One region of the Arthrobacter sp. 01T414 genome, then DNA from elsewhere that is predicted to be linked to it. Evidence: predicted binding sites of a transcription regulator. Region 1 holds the regulator's gene; the other holds the start of a gene.
The links. The regulator LexA, encoded in region 1, represses DNA repair genes until DNA is damaged. The targets are predictions, from matches to a motif close to TCGAACANNTGTTCGA.
Positions count from the first base shown of each region.

Region 1 (10,450 bases):
AGAGCCGGGAGCCCTCCGGCACGGTGACCGTGTTCCAGCCCATGTGCGGCACGACTTCGGCGGGCAGGAGTTCGACCTTGCCCGGCCACTCCCCCATGCCCTCGGCGACGGTGCCGTGTTCGACGCCGGCTTCGAACAACACCTGCAGCCCGACGCAGATCGCGAGCACGGGCCGGCCGCCGGCGACGCGGCGGCCGATCATGCGCACAGCGTCAACGGCCTTCAGTTCGTTCATGACGGTTTCGAAAGCACCAACACCGGGGACAACGAGCCCGTCGGCGTTGAGCACGTCCTCGGGCTTGGAGCTGAGGATGACCTCGGCTCCGGCGCGTTCGAGGGCGCGGACTGCGGAGCGGACGTTGCCGGAACCGTAGTCGAGGACGGTGACGGTGGGTTTGCCCTCCGGCGAGGCCGGCTTCTTGGCGGCATCGGGGTTGATGATGGCGCCGTCCCGGAGCACCTTGCCGGTCACAGTGCGCCCTTGGTGGACGGAATGCCCTCGACGCGCGGGTCCGGCTCCACGGCGGCCCGGAGGGCACGGGCGAAGGCCTTGAACTGGGCCTCCACGATGTGGTGGGGGTCCCGGCCGGCGGTGACGTTCATGTGCAGGCAGATTCCGGCGTGCAGGGTGATGGCCTCGAAGACGTGCCGGGTCAGGGATCCGGTGAAGTGTCCGCCAATGAGGTGGTACTCCTGGCCGGCGGGTTCGCCGGCGTGCACGAGGTAGGGCCGGCCGGAGACGTCCACGACGGCGTGCGCGAGCGCTTCGTCCAGCGGGACCGTGGCCTCGCCGAAGCGGCGGATGCCGGCTTTGTTGCCGAGCGCCGTGCGCAGCACCTCGCCGAAGGTAATGGCGACGTCTTCCACGGTGTGGTGGACGTCGATGTGGGTGTCGCCGGTGGCTTTGACCGTAATATCAATCAGCGAGTGCTTGCTCAGTGCCGTGAGCATGTGGTCGTAGAACGGCACAGAGGTGCTGATGTCCGAGACGCCGGTGCCGTCCAGGTCGATCTCGACCAGGACGGAAGATTCGCTGGTGGTCCGCTCCAGGCGTGCGGTCCGGGCAGCGGCTGATCCGGTGTTGCTCATGTTGGTGTCCTTTGGATGAGGCGGGCGCCCGGCAAACAGGGCGGTGTGCGTAGGTCCTGGCTTAAGTCTAGGCGGACTGCACTTCGTGGCCGGTCAGGATCCGTTCCAGGGCCTCCAGAAACGCTGTGGTTTCCGTCTCAGTGCCGGCCGTCACGCGCAGGTGGCCGGGAATGCCGACGTCGCGGATGAGCACACCGGCGTCCAGTAGCCCCTGCCAGGTCTCGTGCGGGTTCTCGATCCCGCCGAAGAAGACATAGTTCGAATCGGAGGCGGCGGGTTTGAGGCCCATTCGGGTCAGCTCCGTCACAATCCGGTCGCGCTGCCGTTTGATGTCTTCAACATCGGCCATCAGGGCAACGCGGTGGCGCAGGGCGGCCAGCGCCGTCGCCTGGGTAATGGCTGACAGGTGATACGGAAGGCGGACCAGGCGCAGGGCGTCAGTGACCTCGGGGGCCGCCGCCATGTAGCCAAGCCGGGCGCCGGCCAGGGCGAAGGCCTTGCTCATGGTGCGCGAGACGATCAGCCGCTCACGACCGGGAAGCAGGGTCAGCGCGCTGGGCGTGCCGTCGTGCGCGAACTCGTGGTACGCCTCGTCCACGATGACGATGGTCTGGCTTGCTTCTCCGGCCTCATAGACCGCCTCGACGACGTCGAGGCCCAGCCCGGTGCCGGTGGGGTTGTTCGGCGAGCAAAGGAAGACCACATTGGGTTTGAGCTCCCGGACCTGGCGGGCGGCCGATTCGGCACTCAAACCGTAGTCGTCGGCGCGAACTCCGACGATGTATTCCGTGTCCGTGCCGGCGGCGAGCAGCGGGTACATCGAGTAGGTGGGAGGGAAGCCGAGGGCGGTGCGCCCCGGGCCGCCGAAGGCCTGGAGGATTTGCTGCAGGACTTCGTTCGAGCCGTTGGCGGCCCAAATGTTCGCCGCATCCAGTCCGTGGCCGAGATACTCGGCGAGTGCTTCGCGCAGCTCCGTGAACTCGCGGTCCGGGTACCGGTTCAGTCCTGCAGCGGCCTCGGTCACGGCTTCGGCGATGGCGGCGCGGACGTCCGCCGGGACCCCGTGGGTGTTCTCGTTGACATTCAGCAGGATGGGGACATCAAGCTGGGGAGCACCGTAGGGGCGCAGTCCCCGCAGGTTGGTCCGGAGGGGCAGTCGGTTGAGGCGCTCTAGCTGGTCAGTCACTTGCCCAGTTTAAGTGAGACCCGGCCCGGCCCCGAAACCGTGACTGCCAAAAGTCGGCCGGCGGTCCGGCGGCATGACACGCCAGTCCCCTGCAGACGGCCTACTTTGAAGGTACGTACAGCTGTTGGCCGGGGAGGACGCGGGCAGCGCCGAGGTTGTTGAGCTGAACGATGTCGGCCACCACGTCACGGGGATCGCGCTCCGGCGCCACGGCGCCGGCGATAGCCCAAAGCGACTCGCCCGGCTGGACGGTGACGGTGACGGTCGGCGTGAGCGAGAGCTCCGCGTTCGAGTCCGCGGCCTTCGCCGGGGAGTTCATGAAGCCGGACAGGGAGAGGACGAGTACGGCCAACAGCAGCAGCGGCAGCCCAAAGAAGACAAATCGGCCGCGGCGGGTCAGGCGCAACGGAGCCTGCTTGCCGGCTGCAGCGGCCGGGGCCGCCTTCGCAGGAACGGAATCGAACGAACCGGAAATAGCGCTTACTGCTGACATGAGCTGAGCCCTCCTGGACTTATCTGTGTCGCTGGAAATACCTGTGTTGCTGGAAATACATGTGCCGCTCGGCGTACTCCACGTACCTGCCGCCAACCGGCCTTACCTTCGAACCCAAACCGCGAAGCATGAATCTTCGAACACTGAGCCGAAAACCCCATCGGACTTCGAACCCTCGTGTTCGAACACATATTCGAACCTTGCCTGTTCATTTTTAGCACCTATGAACGAACCTTGTCGAGACTCGCTAGAACAAATGTTTGAAAAACCCTGATGGCTGGCCTATTTTTGAATCACAGGACAACCACTTGTGCTGGTGAATAGCAGTTGATCAACGGGGTCTGACATTTTCAGCTCGGAGGGTCCCGGCAGCCTCAGCGGCCGGGCGAAATGAAAGGCATGGCGAACATGGCAGCACAAGCCGCCGGCGGGAGGGCCACCCAGCGGGGCACCCAGACCGGCCGGGCGCCGAAGAGCCTTACCGTCCGGCAGAAGAAGATCCTGGAGACCATCCAGCGTTCCGTGACGGACAACGGCTACCCGCCCTCGATGCGCGAGATCGGCGACACCGTGGGGCTCGCCAGCCTTTCCAGCGTCACCCATCAGCTCTCGCAGCTGGAAAAGCTCGGCTACCTGCGGCGGGACCCCAAGCGGCCGCGCGCCATGGAAGTTCTTATGCCGCTGACGCTGGACGAGGGCGCGACGAAGATTTCAGGCGTGGAAAAATCCAGCGGCCTGCGGGCTGTCGGCGGCCTTGCCGTCTCGGAACTCGCCAGCGCTACGGACACCGCGATGGTGCCCTTCGTGGGCCGGATCGCTGCCGGCGGTCCGATCCTGGCCGACCAGGTGGTGGAGGACGTGATGCCCCTGCCGCGCCAGCTGGTGGGCCACGGCGAACTGTTCATGCTCAAGGTTGCGGGTGACTCGATGATCGACGCCGCCATCTGCGACGGCGACTGGGTGGTCGTCCGGCGCCAGAACGACGCCGTCAACGGTGACATCGTGGCGGCGCTGCTCGATGACGAGGCCACGGTGAAGACCTTCCGCCAGCGCGACGGCCACACCTGGCTACTGCCACAGAACACCCAGTACGAGCCGATTCTGGGCGACCATGCCGTCATTATGGGCAAGGTCGTATCGGTGCTGCGCTCCCTGTAGCCCTCCCCCGGCAACCCCGGGCCAATCGCCGGCCAATCGCCAGCCTGCATCGAAGAGGCCCCGTCCCATTTACGGACGGGGCCTCTCGCGTTCACGCGTGCAGGACGGCTCTTGGCGCGGGCTACTTGCGGGCCGCATGCGGGCGCCTACTTGGCGGACTGCTTGGCGGGGCTTTCCTTGGCCAGTCGGTCGAGGGCGGCCAGGGCTACCGAGGGGTCGGTAGTGGGCCAGAAGGGCGGCAGCGCGGCCCGGAGGAAGGCGCCGTACCGTTCGGTGGACAGCCTGGAGTCCAGAACGGCCACAACGCCCTTGTCCGACGTCGAACGGATCAGCCTGCCCGCGCCCTGGGCGAGGCGGATCGCCGCGTGGGTCGCCGAGACGCTCATGAAGCCGTTGCCGCCGGACTGAGCCACGGCGCGGGAGCGGGCAGTCATCAGCGGATCGTCGGGCCGCGGGAACGGGATCCTGTCGATCACGACGAGGCGGCAGGAGTTCCCGGGCACGTCGACGCCTTGCCAGAGCGACATGGTGCCAAACAGGCAGGTGTCCGGCTCGTCCGCGAACTGCTTCACGAGCGCGGTCATGGTCGATTCGCCCTGGCAGAGAATGCTGAGCCCCAGCCGGGGACGCATCGCCTCGGCAGCCTCCTCGGCGGCCCGCCGGGAAGAGAAGAGGCAGAGCGCCCCGCCGCCGGAGGCGCGGATCAGCTTCTCGAGCTCATCGAGCGCTTCCGGGGAGGTCCCGCGTCCGGGCTTGGGCAGGTGCTTGGCAACGTAGAGGATGCCTTGTTTCGGATATTCGAAGGGGGAACCGACGTCGACGCCGGTCCAGCTCGGGGCCCCGGGGCCCACGAGGCCGAGTCCCCCGGCCGCGGGCTCGAAGGCCGAACCGATCGCCAGCGTTGCGGACGTCAGCACCACCGTGTGGTCGGCGAACAGGCCCTCGCGGAGCCGGCCGGCCACGCTGAGCGGGGCGATGTTGATCAGGGCAGGCGCCGAGTCATCAGGCTGCGAGTAGCCCTGTTGCGGGTCGAAGCTGCTGTTGCGGGAGAACCAGACCACTTCGCGGTTCTCTTTGGCGGCCAGGAGCCGTTCGCACAGTTCCAGGATCACCATCAGCCGCGACCGCGCGAGCTGGCGGCCGCCGTCGGCCGTGTTGGCGCTGTCACCCTTGGAATCGGAGAGCGCGGCGCGGCAGGCGTCGCGCAGTTGGTCCACACAGTCGAGCTGTTCGCTGTTCAGCCCGTTCGGCATCAGGCCGCTGGGGACGCCCTCAATGGCAAGTTCAAGGTTGGCGGCGGCATTGTTGAGCGCATCCACGGTGATCCCGGTGTGTTTGCGGGCACCGGAGGCGGCGGCGTGCACCATGGCCACCGAGAGCTGGCCGGAGACGGCACCGGTGACCCGGTCCTGCAGTTCGTGGGCCTCGTCCACCACCACGACGTCGTACTCGGGCAACACGGCAAGGCCCTCGAACGCGCTGACCGCAAGCATGGCGTGGTTGGTGACCACCACATCGGCGTCGGCAGCATTCTGGCGGGCGAGCTCACTGAAGCATTCGGCGGCGAGCGGGCACTTCTGCGCGCCGAGGCACTCCATCGAGGTGACGGAGACCTGCCGCCAAGCGCGGTCGGTAACGCCCGGCATCAGCTCGTCCCGGTCCCCGGTCTGGGTGTTTTCGGCCCATTCGCGGAGCCTGACGATTTCCTTGCCAAGCTGCGAAGACGGACCTCCCATCGCGGCGGCGAAGTGCGGCACCGAAGTGTCCTCACCGAGGGAGAACAACTGGCCTTCGGACGGTTCTTCGGAGGGGAAGCCGCCTTCGAGCTTATGCAGGCAGACATAGTTGGAGCGGCCCTTGACCAGTGCGACCTTCACCGGTCGTTCAAGGGCCGGAGTGATGGTTTTGAGCAGCCGCGGCAAGTCCCGGCCGACAATCTGGGTCTGGAGCGCCAGTGTGGCGGTGGAGACCAGAGTGGGCTTGTCGCTGACGAGCGAGTGGGCGATCAACGGAATCAGGTACGCCAAGGACTTGCCCGTGCCGGTGCCGGCCTGGACCAGCAAATGGTCGCCCGTTTCGATGGCGCGAGCCACTTGGCGGGCCATTTCGTGCTGGCCGTCCCGGCTCTGGCCGCCCATGCCGGCGACCGCCCGGTCGAGCAGTTCAACTACGAACTGCTCGCCGGACGGGCTGCTTCCAAGCGGCTTCCCCTTGGACGGCGCGGCTTCTTCGGCCACCGCTGGTTCAGTCATTGCTGACGAAGGAATCCAGCTCGGCCGCGAGTCCCTCGCGCACCATCACCACGGCACGGGTGCCGGTCTCCTCGTGGTCCAGGCTGATGATCTCCGCATCGGCCTCGTGCAGCTTGCTAAGCAGGTCCCCGCGGTTGTACGGGATCATCAGCTCCAGCTTCACGCTTGGCCGCGGGATGCCCTCGCTGATGGCCTTGAGCAGCTCCGGGATGCCTTCCCCGGTGCGCGCAGAGACCACCACGTGGCGCGGTTCGCGCTGCTTGAGCCGTTCGACCACGAACGGGTCGGCGGCGTCGGCCTTGTTCAGGACGATGATCTCCGGCACCTTGCGGGCGTCGACTTCGCTGAACACCGTGCGCACGGCCGCGATCTGGCCCTCCGGGTCGGAGTGCGAGACGTCGACCACGTGCAGGATCAGGTCCGAGTCGGCGACCTCCTCCAGGGTGGAGCGGAAGGCCTCCACGAGCTGGGTCGGCAGCGAGCGGACAAAGCCCACGGTGTCGGCGAGGGTGTAACCCAGGCCGTCCGAGGTTTCGGCCTTACGGACCGTCGGGTCCAGCGTGGCGAACAGGGCGTTCTCCACCAGGACGCCGGCGTCGGTCAGGCGGTTCAGGAGCGAGGACTTGCCGGCGTTGGTGTAGCCGGCGATCGCCACCGACGGCACGGCATTACGACGGCGGTTGGCCCGCTTGGTTTCCCGGGCCGGCTTCATCGCGGAAATTTCGCGCCGCAGCTTGGCCATCCGGGTACGGATCCGGCGCCGGTCCAGCTCGATCTTGGTTTCACCGGGGCCGCGCGAACCCATGCCGGCTCCGGCACCGCCCACCTGGCCACCGGCCTGACGGGACATCGACTCACCCCAGCCGCGCAGGCGCGGGAGCAGGTATTCGAGCTGCGCCAGTTCCACCTGGGCCTTGCCCTCGCGGCTCTTGGCGTGCTGCGCGAAGATGTCCAGAATCAGGGCCGTCCGGTCGATGACCTTGACCTTGACGATGTCTTCGAGGCCGCGCCGCTGCGACGGGGCGAGCTCGGCGTCGACCACCACCGTGTCGGCGCCGGTGGACATCACGATGTCCTTGAGCTCCTGGGCCTTGCCAGAGCCCAGGAACGTTCCCGGGTCTGGCTTGGCCCGGCGCTGCACGAGTCCGTCGAGGACCTCTGACCCGGCAGTTTCGGCGAGGGCTGCCAACTCCCGCAGGGAGTTCTCGGCGTCGGCCAGGGTGCCTTCGGTCCAAAGCCCGGCAAGCACGACGCGTTCAAGGCGCAGCTGCCGGTATTCGACCTCGGTGACGTCTTCGAGTTCCGTCGACAAGCCGGCGGTCCTACGCAGCGCGTGGCGCTCCTCCAGATCCTGCTGGTCGCCGTCGTAGCTGCTGTGTTCCTCGTCCAGCCGCGAAATCGCCTGGGCCTTGCCGAACACCGCCTTCGACTCGCCGGGGTGTCCGGCGTCGGCGTTGCGTCCGGTCTTGGTCGCAGGGGCGTCTTTGGAGAGGATCCGGTCGATGACAGCTTGGATTTCCGCAGGACTCATGTCCTGGGCGGCTGAATCGGGTCCGGTGTTGGGCTGACTGGTCATGGTCTCCTTTGAAGGGTCTGCAACTTCAGGATAGTGCTGTTCGGTGTTTCGCGGCGCGGTATTCGCGCTGGGCTGACGACTTTGGGTCATCCGGGCCTCCTGGGATGCCTGGCGGCTGCGGTGCCGCTGGCGGGACGGGTCCCCTTGGCGAAGCGCTTTTAGGAGATGCGCTGAACAAGGGAGCGAAGCGATGGCTAAGGGACGGAAATGGCGCTGGATGGCGCCGTTTGGCGGGGAGTTACGGTCCGTTCAGCGCTTGCACCTGCTGGCGTTGAGCACTTAGCCAAGCCCGGGACTGTTGGGCCTCTGCGGATTGACTTCAAGCGGGTCGAGCGCCGGCAGGTGATGCACTGCATCACAGAGGGGGCGCACTGAGCGGAAGGTAACTACCTGCGTCGCTGCGGGGACGGGCATTCGAAGGCCCGCGCCGGCTACTTGAAGTTCAAGATCATGCATTTAAGGTTAGCAGACCTGTCAGCGCCCCCGGCGCGGCATCGCGGTGTGGCGGCGGTGTGGTCGCCCATCGGCGCCCTCGGCGTGGCTCGGCGCGCCACGGCCGGTTTCCCATACCGCCGGACCGCCAACTAATCTGGCCAGTTATGGAGTCTGCACACTATTTCAGCGCCCAGCCCGCCGGGCCGTTCACCCGCAAGCCACTGACCGTGGAGCTTGCCGGCGAGCAGCGGCAACTGCAGACTTCCTCCGGAATCTTCAGCCCGGACGGCATCGACAAGGGAACCGCCGTCCTGCTTGCGGACGTCCCGGCACCGTCACCGCAGGGGAACCTGCTGGACATCGGTTGCGGCTGGGGGCCGATCGCGCTGACCATGGCCCTGAAGGCGCCCCATGCCCGGGTCTACGCGGTGGACGTGAACGAGCGCTGCCTGGCGTTGACGAATGAGAATGCGGCCCTGTTGGGGCTGCAGAATGTCACCGCCAGCGCACCCGGGGACGTCGACCCGGAATTGCGTTTCGACACGATCTGGTCCAACCCGCCGATCAGGATTGGCAAGGACGAACTCCACGCCCTGCTGCTGCTCTGGCTGCCGCGGCTTGCCCCGGGCGGCTCGGCCTGGCTGGTGGTGCAAAAGAACCTTGGTTCGGATTCGCTTCAGCGCTGGCTCGCGGCGGAGCTGGACAGCAGCTTCACGGTCACGCGCGAGAGCACGTCAAAGTCCTTCCGCATCCTGCGCGTCAGGAAAGCGTCCCACTAGCGACAATCACGGCGGGGCCGCTGAGCTCCACGTGCTCGTGGCCGTCCGCGGCGAGGAAGAACTTCACGCCGACGACGCCGCCGGGAACCATGACGTTCCAGGTGTCCGGGGCGCCCTGGCCGGCCCAGTGCCGGATCGCTACTGCGGCGGCGCAGGCGCCGGTCCCGCAGGACAGGGTCTCCCCCACTCCCCGTTCGTGCACGCGCATGGTGATGGCCCCGACGCCGTCGTGAACGAGCGGCTCGGACGGCACGACGAACTCGACGTTGGTTCCGTGCGGCGGCACCGGATCGACCCGGGGTGCCCTGAACAGCTCGGTGGCGTCCAGCTCGGCGAGTTCCGCCAGCGCGACGACGGTGTGCGGGTTTCCCATGCTGACGGAGAGCGCGGGCCTGGCGACTTCCAGTCCGACGGCGCTGACCAGCGAATCCATGGCCCGCGCGGTGGCTTCGCCCGGGAAGATGAACTCCCAGGGGCCCATGTCCACGGCGTAGCCGGAGGCGGTGCGGACCACGGTCTTCACGCCGCCGCGGGTTCCGATGATGAGCGATTCGCCGGCAGGCAGGTCGACGAGCCCCTCGTTGATCAGGAAGTGAACGAAGACGCGGACGCCGTTGCCGCACATCTCCGAAAGCGAGCCGTCACCGTTGCGATAGTCCATGAACCATTCGGCGCCGGGGTGGTCGGCCAGCAGCTCCCGGCCTTCGGCGAGCAGCCGGGAGGGTACGGCGCGGATGAGTCCGTCGGCGCCTATCCCCCGATGGCGGTCGCACAGGGCCGCGACCTGCTCCGGGGTGACGGAGAGGGCGCCGTTGGGGTCCGCAATCAGGACGAAGTCGTTGCCGGTTCCGTGGCCCTTCGAGAACTTCAGGCCGCGGAGGGCAGCCGTGTCTGCGGCAGCGGGGTGGTCAGCGGCCGGGGCCAGGGTTTCGTCCATGCTCCAAGGTTACCGTTCCGGCCGGGGCGGGACAGAACCGTGACACTGGGCCGGCGGCGGGCGGAGCGGCGCCCAGCGTTGGGGCGGTGCCCCCTTTAGCGGGACAGGGCGGTAGCCTTCTCCAGCAGTTCGGGATCCTTCCAGTCAAGCCAGCTGATCCGCGGGTCGGCGCGGAACCAGGTGAGCTGGCGCCGGGCGAACTGCCGGGTCGCGACGATTGTCTCCTCCGCGGCCTGCTCCGGGTCCGATTCCCCGTCAACGACTTTGAGGAACTGGGCATAGCCCAAGGCACGCGAGGCGGTCTTGCCGCGGCGCAGCCCCTGGCCGTCGAGCCGCCTTACCTCCGCCAGCAATCCCTGCTGCACCATCGCGTGGACGCGGTCGGCGAGGCGTGCCCGCAGCTGTTCGCGGTCCACCTCGAGCCCGATCTGCACGGCCGACTGGAAGTACTCCCGGGTGGGCATGAAGGAGCTGAAGGGCCGCCCGGTCAATTCGTAGACCTCGAGGGCGCGGATGACACGGCGGGCATCCCCCAGCCGACCGGC
Region 1 covers NZ_JBFTQK010000006.1:249,471-259,920, forward strand. The annotation lists gene hisH (imidazole glycerol phosphate synthase subunit HisH) at 1-472, opposite strand, end outside; gene hisB (imidazoleglycerol-phosphate dehydratase HisB) at 469-1,089, opposite strand; gene AC1DK9_RS14670 (histidinol-phosphate transaminase) at 1,157-2,275, opposite strand; gene AC1DK9_RS14675 (LysM peptidoglycan-binding domain-containing protein) at 2,376-2,768, opposite strand; gene lexA (transcriptional repressor LexA) at 3,177-3,926, shown strand; gene AC1DK9_RS14685 (ATP-dependent DNA helicase) at 4,073-6,178, opposite strand; gene hflX (GTPase HflX) at 6,171-7,754, opposite strand; gene AC1DK9_RS14695 (class I SAM-dependent methyltransferase) at 8,354-8,968, shown strand; gene dapF (diaminopimelate epimerase) at 8,949-9,905, opposite strand; gene miaA (tRNA (adenosine(37)-N6)-dimethylallyltransferase MiaA) at 10,001-10,450, opposite strand, start outside.

Region 2 (10,450 bases), on a different contig from region 1:
GCGTGGACCGGCCTGGTGACGGCGTACGAACTTGCCGGCCTGCCGGTGCAGGGGTTGTCCGCCTATGACCGGTGCCGCCGCCTTTTCGACCGCGACCTTGCCTGCCCGCCGGGGCCGGCCCTCCAAGCGGCTCACCTCCGGCTGCTGCGGAGGCGCGCCGAGGCGGATACGGGCCTCTCCGAAGTGCTGGGGGCCCTTCTCTTGCTCTGGGACAGGCTGCACGCGGCCGGCCCCCAGGGTCCCGCGGTTGATGACCGGCTCCGCGAGAACGCCGGGAGGATCCTGGACTCCTTCCTGCAAACGGCCCGGACCACGGGCTGAGCTTCAGGCCGTGCTCAGGCGGCCCTCACCACGGGAAGTTCGTCCCAGTGGGTCGTGTAGCGCGGGGACAGCATGTCGCGTTTCATCGTCCAGTCGGGGCCGCCGCGGATCCCCGCGTGACCCAGGCCGATGGAGCCCCGGCCGTATTTGCGGCTGACCTCCTCCAGCAGCGGCCCGATGCCGTGTTCTTCATGCGGGTTCTCAAACACGGCCAGCGGCGCCTGGCTGGCTGTCGGGCGCAGGTCGGTGACCATGATGCCGGCCTTCGCGTACTTGACGCCGTCGACGACCCGGGGGAGCAGGGCGTAGGCCGCCCTGGCCAGCAGGACCGGATCAGCGGTCGGCATCGGGAGCGCTGCAGACACCGAGGGGTGTGAACTGTCTCGGGGGTTGTAGTAGGACGTTGCGGCGAACGCGGTCAAGACCTTGGCTTGCAGGCCGTGCCGTGCGAGCCTGGCGCTGGCCTGTTGCGCGTAGATGCCCAGGACCTGGCGCATTCCGGCCGCGGTGCTGATCGGGGTGGCGAAGGAGCGGCTGAAGATGAGCTGGTCCCGGCCGACGCGCTCCTCCTCAAGCGGAATGCAGGGCGTGCCCTGCAATTCCAGAACGGTGCGCATCAGCACCACCGAGAAGCGGTCCCTGATCCGGACCGGGTCCGCCCGGGCCAGGTCGAGCACGCTATGGATCCCCAGCGCGTTCAGCCGTTTGGTCAGTCGTGTCGAGACGCCCCAGAGTTCGATGACGGACAGGCCGGCCATGAGCTGCTCCTGCAGGTTGGCGGGTACCGAATCCCAGTGACAGACGCCGTCGAAGGCGGGGTTGTGTTTGGCCCACTTGTTGGCCAGTTTCGCCAGGGTCTTGGTCCCGGCGATGCCGACGCAGACCGGGACGCCGACATTCCGGCGAACCGCCGTCTTCATTGCCTGCCCCAGCCGCAGCAGTTCTTCCGGGTCGCCGCGCACGCCCAGGAAGGCCTCGTCAATGCTGTAGACCTCCAGCCACGCCGAATACCGGCCCAGGAGTTCCATCACCCGGGCGCTGACGTCGCCGTAGAGCTCGTAGTTGCTCGACCTGGCCACGAGCCCCCACTCCTTGGCGCGTGGGGCGAGCTTGAACCACGGTTCGCCAAGCGGGATGCCGAGCGCCTTCGCCTCGGGGGATCGGGTGACGGCGCAGCCGTCGTTGTTGGATAGCACCACCACCGGCCGGCCTTCCAAGGAGGGGTCGAACGCGCGTTCGGCGCTGGCGTAGAAGCAGTTCACATCCACGAGGGCGATGCTGCCGCCGGGCCGGGTCTCGGGCATGGGGCTCATACCGGGGGCTCAGACATGGTGCAGGCACCGGGTGGCGACGCCCCAGATGACCAGGTCGGAGAGGGCCGGAACCCTGATGTCGGGGTAGCGCGGGTTGTCCGCCTGCAGGACCACGCCGGCTGCGGTGACGCGCAGGCGCTTGACGGTGAGTTCGCCGTCGAGGACGGCGACGACGACGCATCCGTCGCGGGGCTCCAGGGCACGGTTGACGATCAGCTCGTCGCCGTCGCTGATGCCGGCGCCCTCCATGGAGTCCCCGGACACCCTGACGACGTAGGTGCTGGTGATGTCCTTGATCAGGTGCTCGTTGAGGTCGATCCGTCCGTCGAAGTAATCCTGCGCCGGCGACGGATAGCCGGCGGCGACCGGAACCGGCGAGATCAGCACCGAGAGGAGGGAAGTGCCAGCGTCTATCACGCGAGGCCCAACGATTACGCCCACAACACACCTTTTTTCGAATATATGTTCGAGTTAAAGTGTAGCCCCGGGGGCCGACATTTGACCGGGCAGTGCCATTCAGGAGTGCGGATACCCATTTCGCCGCGCGCAACCACTTAACGGCGGTCCCGCAGCCAGCGCGAATGAGTTTCTGCGCATCATTTCTGACTCCATCCGGTCGGTCGGCTCCTGGTGCTGAACTGGATCTGGATGTGGTTGAGTTCGGAGCGCGGAAGCGCGGCGGTCACGACGCCTGCGCCTGGCAGTTCGGCGCCGATGCCGTATACGAACGGGCCCGTGTCGACTTCGACGCCGGGTATTTCCACCCCGTTGACGAGGACACGTACCCGGCCATTGACCATCCGGTCGCCCACTGCGGGTGCGGCCCGATCCCACGGACTGCCGTTCAATCCGGGCTCCGGCCGGTACTGATTCATGAGGATGTGGTTGACGTGGTCGACCAGCAGCCTGCGGACCGAAGAGCGCTCGGAGGAATCACGGTGCCAGCTGGTTCGCACGGCGTCCCACAACTGCGGGTACCGCATTCGCTCCACCTGCGCGACCAGCCACGCGGGTCGCGGCCATGGCGGAACATTCTCGATCGCCTTCCGCGTGCGCTCGTCGAGGTCCGCGAGGTTTATCGGATCCGAGCGGTCTGCCGGGTTCCGCCAGACTGTGTAGGTGACGCCCGCCGTCATTTCGCTGTATCCACGATCGTCCTGGCTGTAGGCCAGAGAAACAGTGTCCGTGTCTTCCAGCGACGGCTGGGGCATGAGGCCCATCACGGGGACGGGCATGAGTCTCAGCTGTTCAGCCTGCTGAACACGAGGGTCCGGTGCGTCCTCGGGGAGAACTCCAGTCAGTCTCATGCCTCGATTATGAACCTGGAAATGTAAATGCCGGAGTCAATTAGGCGGCCCCGTAGGGGGTTCGGAATAGGGTAACTCCCCACTCCTGGTTGTGCAGCACGATGCCACTGTCCCGGCGGGCAAACTGAAGCGGCGCCTGAAGGTACTGCTTCATCCGCTGTTGTTCCCCGTCCCAGGGGAATGGGCACGCGCCGACGAAGCTTTCGAACGTGCCCGGATCCGGTGTGATGGTGCCGCCGGCAACACTCACTCCGACCGCGTAGGACGCGCAGCGGATCCGCACCGTCATCAACGGATGGCCGCCCACGCTGCCAAACCTGACGGCATAGTCACCGGAGCTCAGGCCAGGACCTGCGGGCACGGATGCGGGCATCAGGGAGCCGGAAGTGAAGTATTCGCACCGAAGGGGTCCGTTGGCTGCGGCGTCCCCGGCCTGCTGCAGGCACTGATCCGCGCCGCGGCCGGCGGGGGCGGGCGGAACCGGCGGGGCGGGCGCAAGGGTCTGACCTGGCGACAGCCCGGCGCCCGTCACGGCCGCTGCCGAGGCTGCCGGCGGCTTGGTCAGGGTTGGCGTGCCAGCCGGCTCCGCGGGCGGAGCCGAGCCGCAGCCCGCCGTCACCGCCCCAATCGTCACCGCCCCAAAGGCGAGGCATGCGATAGACAACAGTGTCGGCGTCGTGCGTTTTCGATAACGTGCGTTTCCCCCGGGCGCGGTCATGATCCGAACAATAGGGGGCCGGGGGTGTCGCTGCAAGGACCCGCCCGGCCAGCCCGACGGCTATCCGCAGCGCTATTCGAAGCGGGACGGGTCTCCCATGCCGTGGCGGGTGACCTCGGCAACGCCGCTGGAGAAATCGATGACCGTGGTCGGCTCTGCCCCGCAGTCGCCGGAGTCGATGACGGCGTCCACCACGTGGTCCAGCCGTTCCTTGATTTCCCAGCCCTGGGTCAGCGGCTCTTCTTCGTCCGGAAGCAGCAGCGTGCTGGAAAGCAGCGGTTCGCCGAGTTCGGCCAGCAAGGCCTGGACGACCTTGTTGTCCGGGATGCGTACGCCCACCGTTTTCTTCTTCGGGTGCAGCAGCCGCTTCGGCACTTCCTTTGTGGCCGGCAGGATGAAAGTGTAGCTGCCCGGCGTCACTGCCTTGATGCTGCGGAACACGTCATTGTCGATCTGGACGAACTGGCCGAGCTGGGCGAAGTCCTTGCAGACCAGCGTGAAGTGGTGCTTGTCATCCAGGTGCCGGATGGCCCGGATCCTGTCCAGCGCGTCCCGGTTGCCGAGCTGCGCGCCGAGGGCGTAGCAGGAGTCGGTCGGGTAGGCGATCAGGCCGCCGGACTTGATCATCTCCACCACCTGCGTAATGGCTCGCGGCTGCGGGTTGTCGGGGTGCACATCGAAATATCTCGCCATGGCACGAGCTTACGCCCGCGGCCGGGCCCCGCGGCGCCACATGCCCGACCAGCAGTGGCGCCCGCCATTTGTGTACAGACAATTCTGTCTGGTAGCTTCGTTCCCGACATAGACAATCCTGTCTAGGGCAGCCCGGCGCGCCGCTGCGCCCGGCCAGGAATCCTGAAAGAAGCACAAAGCTCCCATGACCACACACCGCACCCTCGTCGTCGTTGCCCACCCCGACCTGGCAGCATCCCGGATCACCGCGCGGCTTGCCGCCGCCGTCAGGGACCTCGACGGCGTGACCGTCCGGGACCTCGCCTCCGCCTACCCGGACCGGCGCGTGGACGCCGCCAGGGAGCAGGAGCTCCTGCTCGAGCATGACACCATCGTCCTGCTGTTCCCTTGGCACTGGTACTCCGTGCCCGGTGTGCTGAAAGAGTGGATGGACCAGGTCCTCAGCTATGGTTTCGCCTACGGCGCCGGCGGAACCGCCCTGCACGGCAAGCGGCTGCAACTGGTCATCTCAACCGGCGGCCCCGAATCCTCCTACACGCCGGCGGGGCACAACCGCTTCACCATGGCCGAGCTGCTGCGTCCGCTGGAGGCCACCGCGCACCTCTGCGGGCTGGAAATGGCAGAACCCCTGGTCCGGCATTCGGCCCCACGGGTGACGCCGGACGAATTGGCGGCACACGCCGCACGCTTCCGGGAGCTGCTCTCGGCCGTTCCTGCCGCCGCACGCTGACCGAAGGCCGGGAAGCCGCTAGGCGTGCTGCTGATCGTGGTTTTGCTCGTCGTGGTGGATCCGCTCGTCCAGCCGGTGTAGCGGCTCGCCGCTGCCACTCCACTGCTTGGCGATGATTTCCGCGGCGATGGACACCGCTGTCTCTTCCGGGGTGCGCGCGCCAAGGTCCAAGCCGACCGGGCTGTGCAGCCGGGCCAGCTCGGTCCCGCCCAGTCCCGCCTCGCGCAGCCGCCGGATCCTGTCCTCATGGGTGCGCCGCGAGCCCATCGCCCCGATGAAGGCCACCGGGCTGCCGCGCAGGGCCACCTCCAGCAGCGGAATATCGAATTTCGGGTCGTGGGTGAGCACGCAGATGACGGTCCGTTCGTCCACCAGTCCCTGCTCCTGCTGCCGGGCAAGATAGCGGTGCGGCCACTCGTTGATCACCTCGGCGGCCTCGGGAAACCGGGCCGGGGTGGCGAAGACGGGGCGTGCGTCGCACACCGTCACCCGGTAGCCCAGGAAGGTTCCCAGCCTTGCCAGCGCGGAGGCGAAGTCGATGGCCCCGAAGACGAGCATCCGCGGCGGCGGGGCGTAGCTGGTGAAAAAGATGCGCATTCCACTGTCGAGCCGTTCCCCGTCCGGGCCGTAGTTCAGGATGCCGGTCCGGCCCGCGGCCAAGTAGCCCTGACAGTCGTCGCCGACGGCGAGGTTGGCGCGTTCGGAGCCCAGGTTGCCCTCGAAGCCGTCCGGCCGCACCACCAGGTGCCGTCCGAGCCAGTTGCTGTCCGGGTGTTCGATCACCGTGGCGACGCCCACCCGCTTTTCGTCGCCGATGTCCTGCCGCACGCCGTCGAGCTCGGCGAAGCGCTGTTGGGAGACCGGCTCCACGAAGATGTCGATGATGCCGCCGCAAGTGAGGCCGACGGCGAAGGCGTCGTCGTCGCTGATTCCGTACCGCACCAGCACCGGGACGCCGTCGTCCTTGACCTGGGTGGCCAGCTCATACACCGCGCCCTCCACGCAGCCGCCCGACACCGACCCGACGGCCTCGCCGCCGGCGGTGACCAGCATCGACGCGCCCGGAAGCCGCGGGGCGGACTTGAACGTGTTCACCACCGTGGCCAGGCCCGCAGTCCTGCCCAGCCGCCAGTCCGGCAAGATGGCCCCCAGCACGTCCCGCATGGGCTTCTCCTAGAGCCTTCCGCAGAGCCGGAGCATCCGGAAGGCCGAGCGCCGGCCCGCCCAGTACGCCAGGCACGCCACTGCGGCGAGCAGGCCCGCGACCTTGCCGGGGCTGGAGAGCTGGTCGGCGGCAATGCCCTTCGCCAGGCTGAAGGCGTCGAGACTGCCCGACGGCGCTGGCGTCGCTGGCGTCACTGGCGGTATGGGGGCTGCGGGCGGTTGGGCTGCGGCAGCTGGCACAGGGGCAGCGGGTGGGGTCATTGCCGGTGGGGTGGCCGCCGGAGGTGCGGGCTCGGCAGGGGCCTCGGCAGGGGCCTCGGCCGGGCCCTGGGCCGCGGCTGCCCCCGGCTCGGCAAGCATGGCCTGCAGGTTGCTGGCGAAGAGTCCCATCATTTGTTCGGTAACGCTGCCGATCACGCTCTTGCCCATGGCGGCTGCCTTGCCGGAAAGCGCCAGGTCGGCACTGACGGTTCCGCGGGTCGTGGTTCCCTCCTCCGCCAGGGCCAGCGTGACCTTGGCTTCCGCTGTGCCCTGGCCGCGGGTCTCCTGCGCCTTCCCGCCCAGAACGGCCCGGTGCTCGGTGGCGTTCCGCTCCCGGACGTTCAGCAGCCCCTTGTACTGCATGTTCACCGGGCCCAGCTTCACCGTCATGCCCACCTGGTAGGCGTCGTCGGAGAGCTTGTTCAGGATCTGGGCACCCGGAAGGCAGCCGGCCACCCGTTCGAAATCCATCAGCGTGTCCCAGACCTTGCCGATCGGTGCGACCACCGAGAAACTGCTGTCGATCTGCATTAGCTGCTCCCTTGACTTTCGATCCCTTGTCTTCCCACTGCATGTCCTTCCGGACCGGCCGGGCCGTCGCCGCGGATGGCCGCAGCCAGCTCCGCCAGTGCCACATAACTGTGCCCGCTGACGAACGCGTCGCAGTAGGGCAGTGCGGCGGCAATGCCGCCGGCCAGCGGCTGGTAGTGCGGCGCCGCCTTCCGCGGGTTCACCCAGACCACCCGGTGCGCGAGCCTGCGCAATCTCGCCATCTGGGCCGCGATCTGCTCCGGATCCTCCTGCGCCCAGCCGTCGGAGAAAACCACCACCACGGCTCCGCGCGCTAGGCCGCGGCGGCCGTGTTCGTCGACGAAGTCCCGGAGGCACGCGGCGATCCTGGTGCCGCTGGCCCAGTCCGGCGCGGTGGCGGCTGCGCGGGCAAGTGCCAGGTCGGGATCGCGCTGGGCCAGTTGCCGGGTCAGGCGTGTCAGCCTGGTGGAGAAGACGAAGGCCTCGGCCCCAGCGGTCGTGACTGCTCCCTGCAGCAGCGCGAGGAAGATCCGGGAATAGGCTTCCATCGACGCGGAGACATCGCACAGCAGCACCAGCTTGCGCCTGAGTTGGCGGCGCCGGGCGTAAAGGAGCCTGGGGGAGTCATAGCCGGAGCGCCGGGCCGCCCGCACGGTGGCCCGGATGTCCAGGCGCGCGCTACTGTGCACCGACTTGCGTGTACGCCGGCTCAAGCGCACGGGCGTCGAAAGCAGGATCCGGCCGGCCAGGCGGCGGATCTCGGCGGCTTCCGCGTCGGTGAGCTCGGCAAAGTTCATCGCGTGCAGGTGCTCTTCGGTGGAGGCCATCGCCAGCACCGCCTCGCGCTCGGGTCCGCGCCGGTCTCCGGCGTCGTCCTGGACCGAAGCCACGGCGGGGTGCTGCCGCCCGGCTGTGTAGCGGTGCTCGGTCTCGCGTCCGGTGCCGGCGGCGGCCTTGGGCCGGGCGCCGTCCGCCGGCGGCGCCGCCGGGACAGGGACGGGTTGGCCGGCGTGGCGCTCCAGCGCGGCGGCGGGGTCGAAGCCGCCCCGGAAAACGGCGTCAAACACGGCGTCGAACACCGGTAACTGCTCACGGCTGGAGACCAGCACCACCCGCAGGGTCCAGTACAGCCGCTCCAGATACGTCGGCGGGACAAGCCGCAGCGCCACCGCCAGCCTGGCCGCCCGGTCCGGCGAGCACGTGACTCCCGCGCCGCGCAGGGCCGTGATGAAGGACGCGGCCAGGGAAGCAGCCTCGACGAACGGCGGCCCGGCAGTCGGCGGCCCGGCAGTCGGCGGCCCGGCAGTTAGCGTCTCAGCCGTGGCCGCCTGCGGGAATTTTGGCGTCGGGTCAGTCATCGGTGCCGTCCACCAGCCAGGCCGCGCCGCGGGAGCCCACCAGTTCCAAGTCGTCGCGGTTCTTCACGATCGAACCCAGGGTCCGTTCGGCCGTCGCGGCGTCGATCCGCTCGATGCCCAGCACCGCGAGCGCGGACACCCAGTCGATGGCCTCGGAGATGCCAGGCGGCTTCGCCAGGTCCAGGCTGCGCAGCCGAGTGATCACCGCTGCGGCCTGCAACGCCAGCGGGCCGCTGCTGGCGGGCACCCGGCGGCGCACAATCTCGGCAATCCGGGCCGGGCCCGGGTAATCGATCCAGTGGTACAGGCAGCGGCGGGTCAGCGCGTCGTGCAGGTCACGGGTGCGGTTGGAGGTCAGCACGACGATGGGCGGATGCGTGGCGCGGATGGTGCCCAGCTCGGGGATAGTGACCGAGGCCTCTGCCAGCAACTCAAAGGTGAACGCCTCGAACTCGGCGTCGGCGCGGTCAATCTCGTCCAGCAGCAGCACGGCCGGACGCGGCCCCGGGTGTTCGATGGCCTGCAGCAGCGGCCGGCGCAGGAGGTATTGAGGACCGAACAGTTCAGCCTCGCCGACCTCGGCATCGCGCGCCTCGGCCAGCCGGATCCCCAGCAGCTGGCGCTGGTGGTTCCACTCGTAAAGCGCTTCTCCCGCGTCGATACCCTCGTAGCACTGCAGCCGGTACAGCGGGGTGTCCAGCAGCAGCGCCAGCGTCTTGGCTGCCTCCGTCTTGCCCACGCCGGCCTCGCCCTCGAGCAGGATGGGCTGCGGCAGCCGCACCGCCAGGAACAGCGCGGTGGCCAGCCCGGTGTCAGCCAGGTAGTCGTGCTGGTCCAGGGCCGCCATCAGCGAGGCGACGTCGGGGATCCTCCGCTGCACCTCGTCCTCCGCGCCGTGCCGGGCTGCCGTGTTCATCCGGCCCCCTGCAGCTCGGCCAGCACCCGCCGGTAGTCCTCTTCGGTGTCGACGTCGAGGGGGATGAGGCCCGGCGTGGGAACCTCGACGACGTCGTCCGCCCGCTGCTCCAGCAGCTTCCACACGGCCTTGTCCCCGTGCAACGAGGCCAGCTCCGGCAGCAGCCGCCGGCTGAACGCGAGGGGATGGCCCACGCCGTCGTCGTAGCGGCACACGGCGGCCAACGGGCCGTCGGACCGGCCCAGCGCCCGCAGCAGCGGCGCCACGCTCTCCGCCCGGACGCCGGGCTGGTCGCCCAGCAGCAGGACCACCGCCTCGGTGTCCGGCCGCAGCACTCCCATAGCGGCGGCGATCGAGGACGAACATCCCTGGCCGTAGTCCGGGTTGAGCGCCACCTCGCAGCCCGTGGTGTCCACCGCACCGAGGACTTCCTCGGCGGATCCGCCGAGCGCCAGCACAGTCTGCGCGAACCCGCAGCGCCGGGCCGTCGCGAGCGCGGCGTCCAGCAGCACGCCGTCGCCGTAGGGCAGCAGCTGCTTGGGCCGGCCCAGGCGCGCCGACCCGCCGGCCGCCAGGATGACGGCCGCGGTGCCTGCCGGGAGGGTCGAATCAGGTGCTGAGGGCATAGCGCTCCGGATCCTTGCGGAAGGCCGCGCGGCAGCCGGGCGAGCAGAAGTAGACGGTGACGCCGTTGTGCTCGAGCTGCAGTGACGATTCGACCGCCGGGACCGACATGCCGCACACCGGGTCCACCGCGGTTTCCGGCTGCGGCGTCGACGGCGCAGGAACCCCGCCGGCTTGCGCGCTGTTCTGTGCAGCGTTCTGTGCCTGCGCACGGGCCGCGGCCCGTTCCTGCACCAGCTGGGCGAGGATGGACACGGCGATTTCCCCGGGGGTGCGGGCGCCCAGCTGCAGGCCCGCGGGGGTGTACACCCGCGAGCGCAGCACATCGTCGACCTCGAGCGAGTCCAGCACGGCGGCGCCCCGGGTTTCGCTCGCCACCAGGGCGACGTAGGGGACTCCGGCGCGCAGTGCGGCCTCGAGGGCACCCTCCTCCGCCTTGCCGTGCGAGGCGACGATCAGGGCGGCGTCGCCCGCGCGCGGCTCAGCGGAGCCGCCGTCGGCGAGTTCGACGTCG
Region 2 covers NZ_JBFTQK010000002.1:430,507-440,956, reverse strand. The annotation lists gene AC1DK9_RS07475 (AfsR/SARP family transcriptional regulator) at 1-321, shown strand, start outside; gene AC1DK9_RS07470 (Y-family DNA polymerase) at 336-1,625, opposite strand; gene AC1DK9_RS07465 (LexA family protein) at 1,644-2,075, opposite strand; gene AC1DK9_RS07460 (hypothetical protein) at 2,231-2,941, opposite strand; gene AC1DK9_RS07455 (hypothetical protein) at 2,982-3,659, opposite strand; gene AC1DK9_RS07450 (L-threonylcarbamoyladenylate synthase) at 3,732-4,352, opposite strand; gene AC1DK9_RS07445 (NAD(P)H-dependent oxidoreductase) at 4,537-5,082, shown strand; gene AC1DK9_RS07440 (XdhC family protein) at 5,101-6,246, opposite strand; gene AC1DK9_RS07435 (SRPBCC family protein) at 6,256-7,038, opposite strand; gene AC1DK9_RS07430 (vWA domain-containing protein) at 7,038-8,396, opposite strand; gene AC1DK9_RS07425 (AAA family ATPase) at 8,389-9,312, opposite strand; gene AC1DK9_RS07420 (nucleotidyltransferase family protein) at 9,309-9,938, opposite strand; gene AC1DK9_RS07415 (XdhC family protein) at 9,922-10,450, opposite strand, start outside.
Region 2: a site for LexA is predicted at 2,089-2,104, ahead of AC1DK9_RS07465 (LexA family protein). Genes of this name have one in related genera too.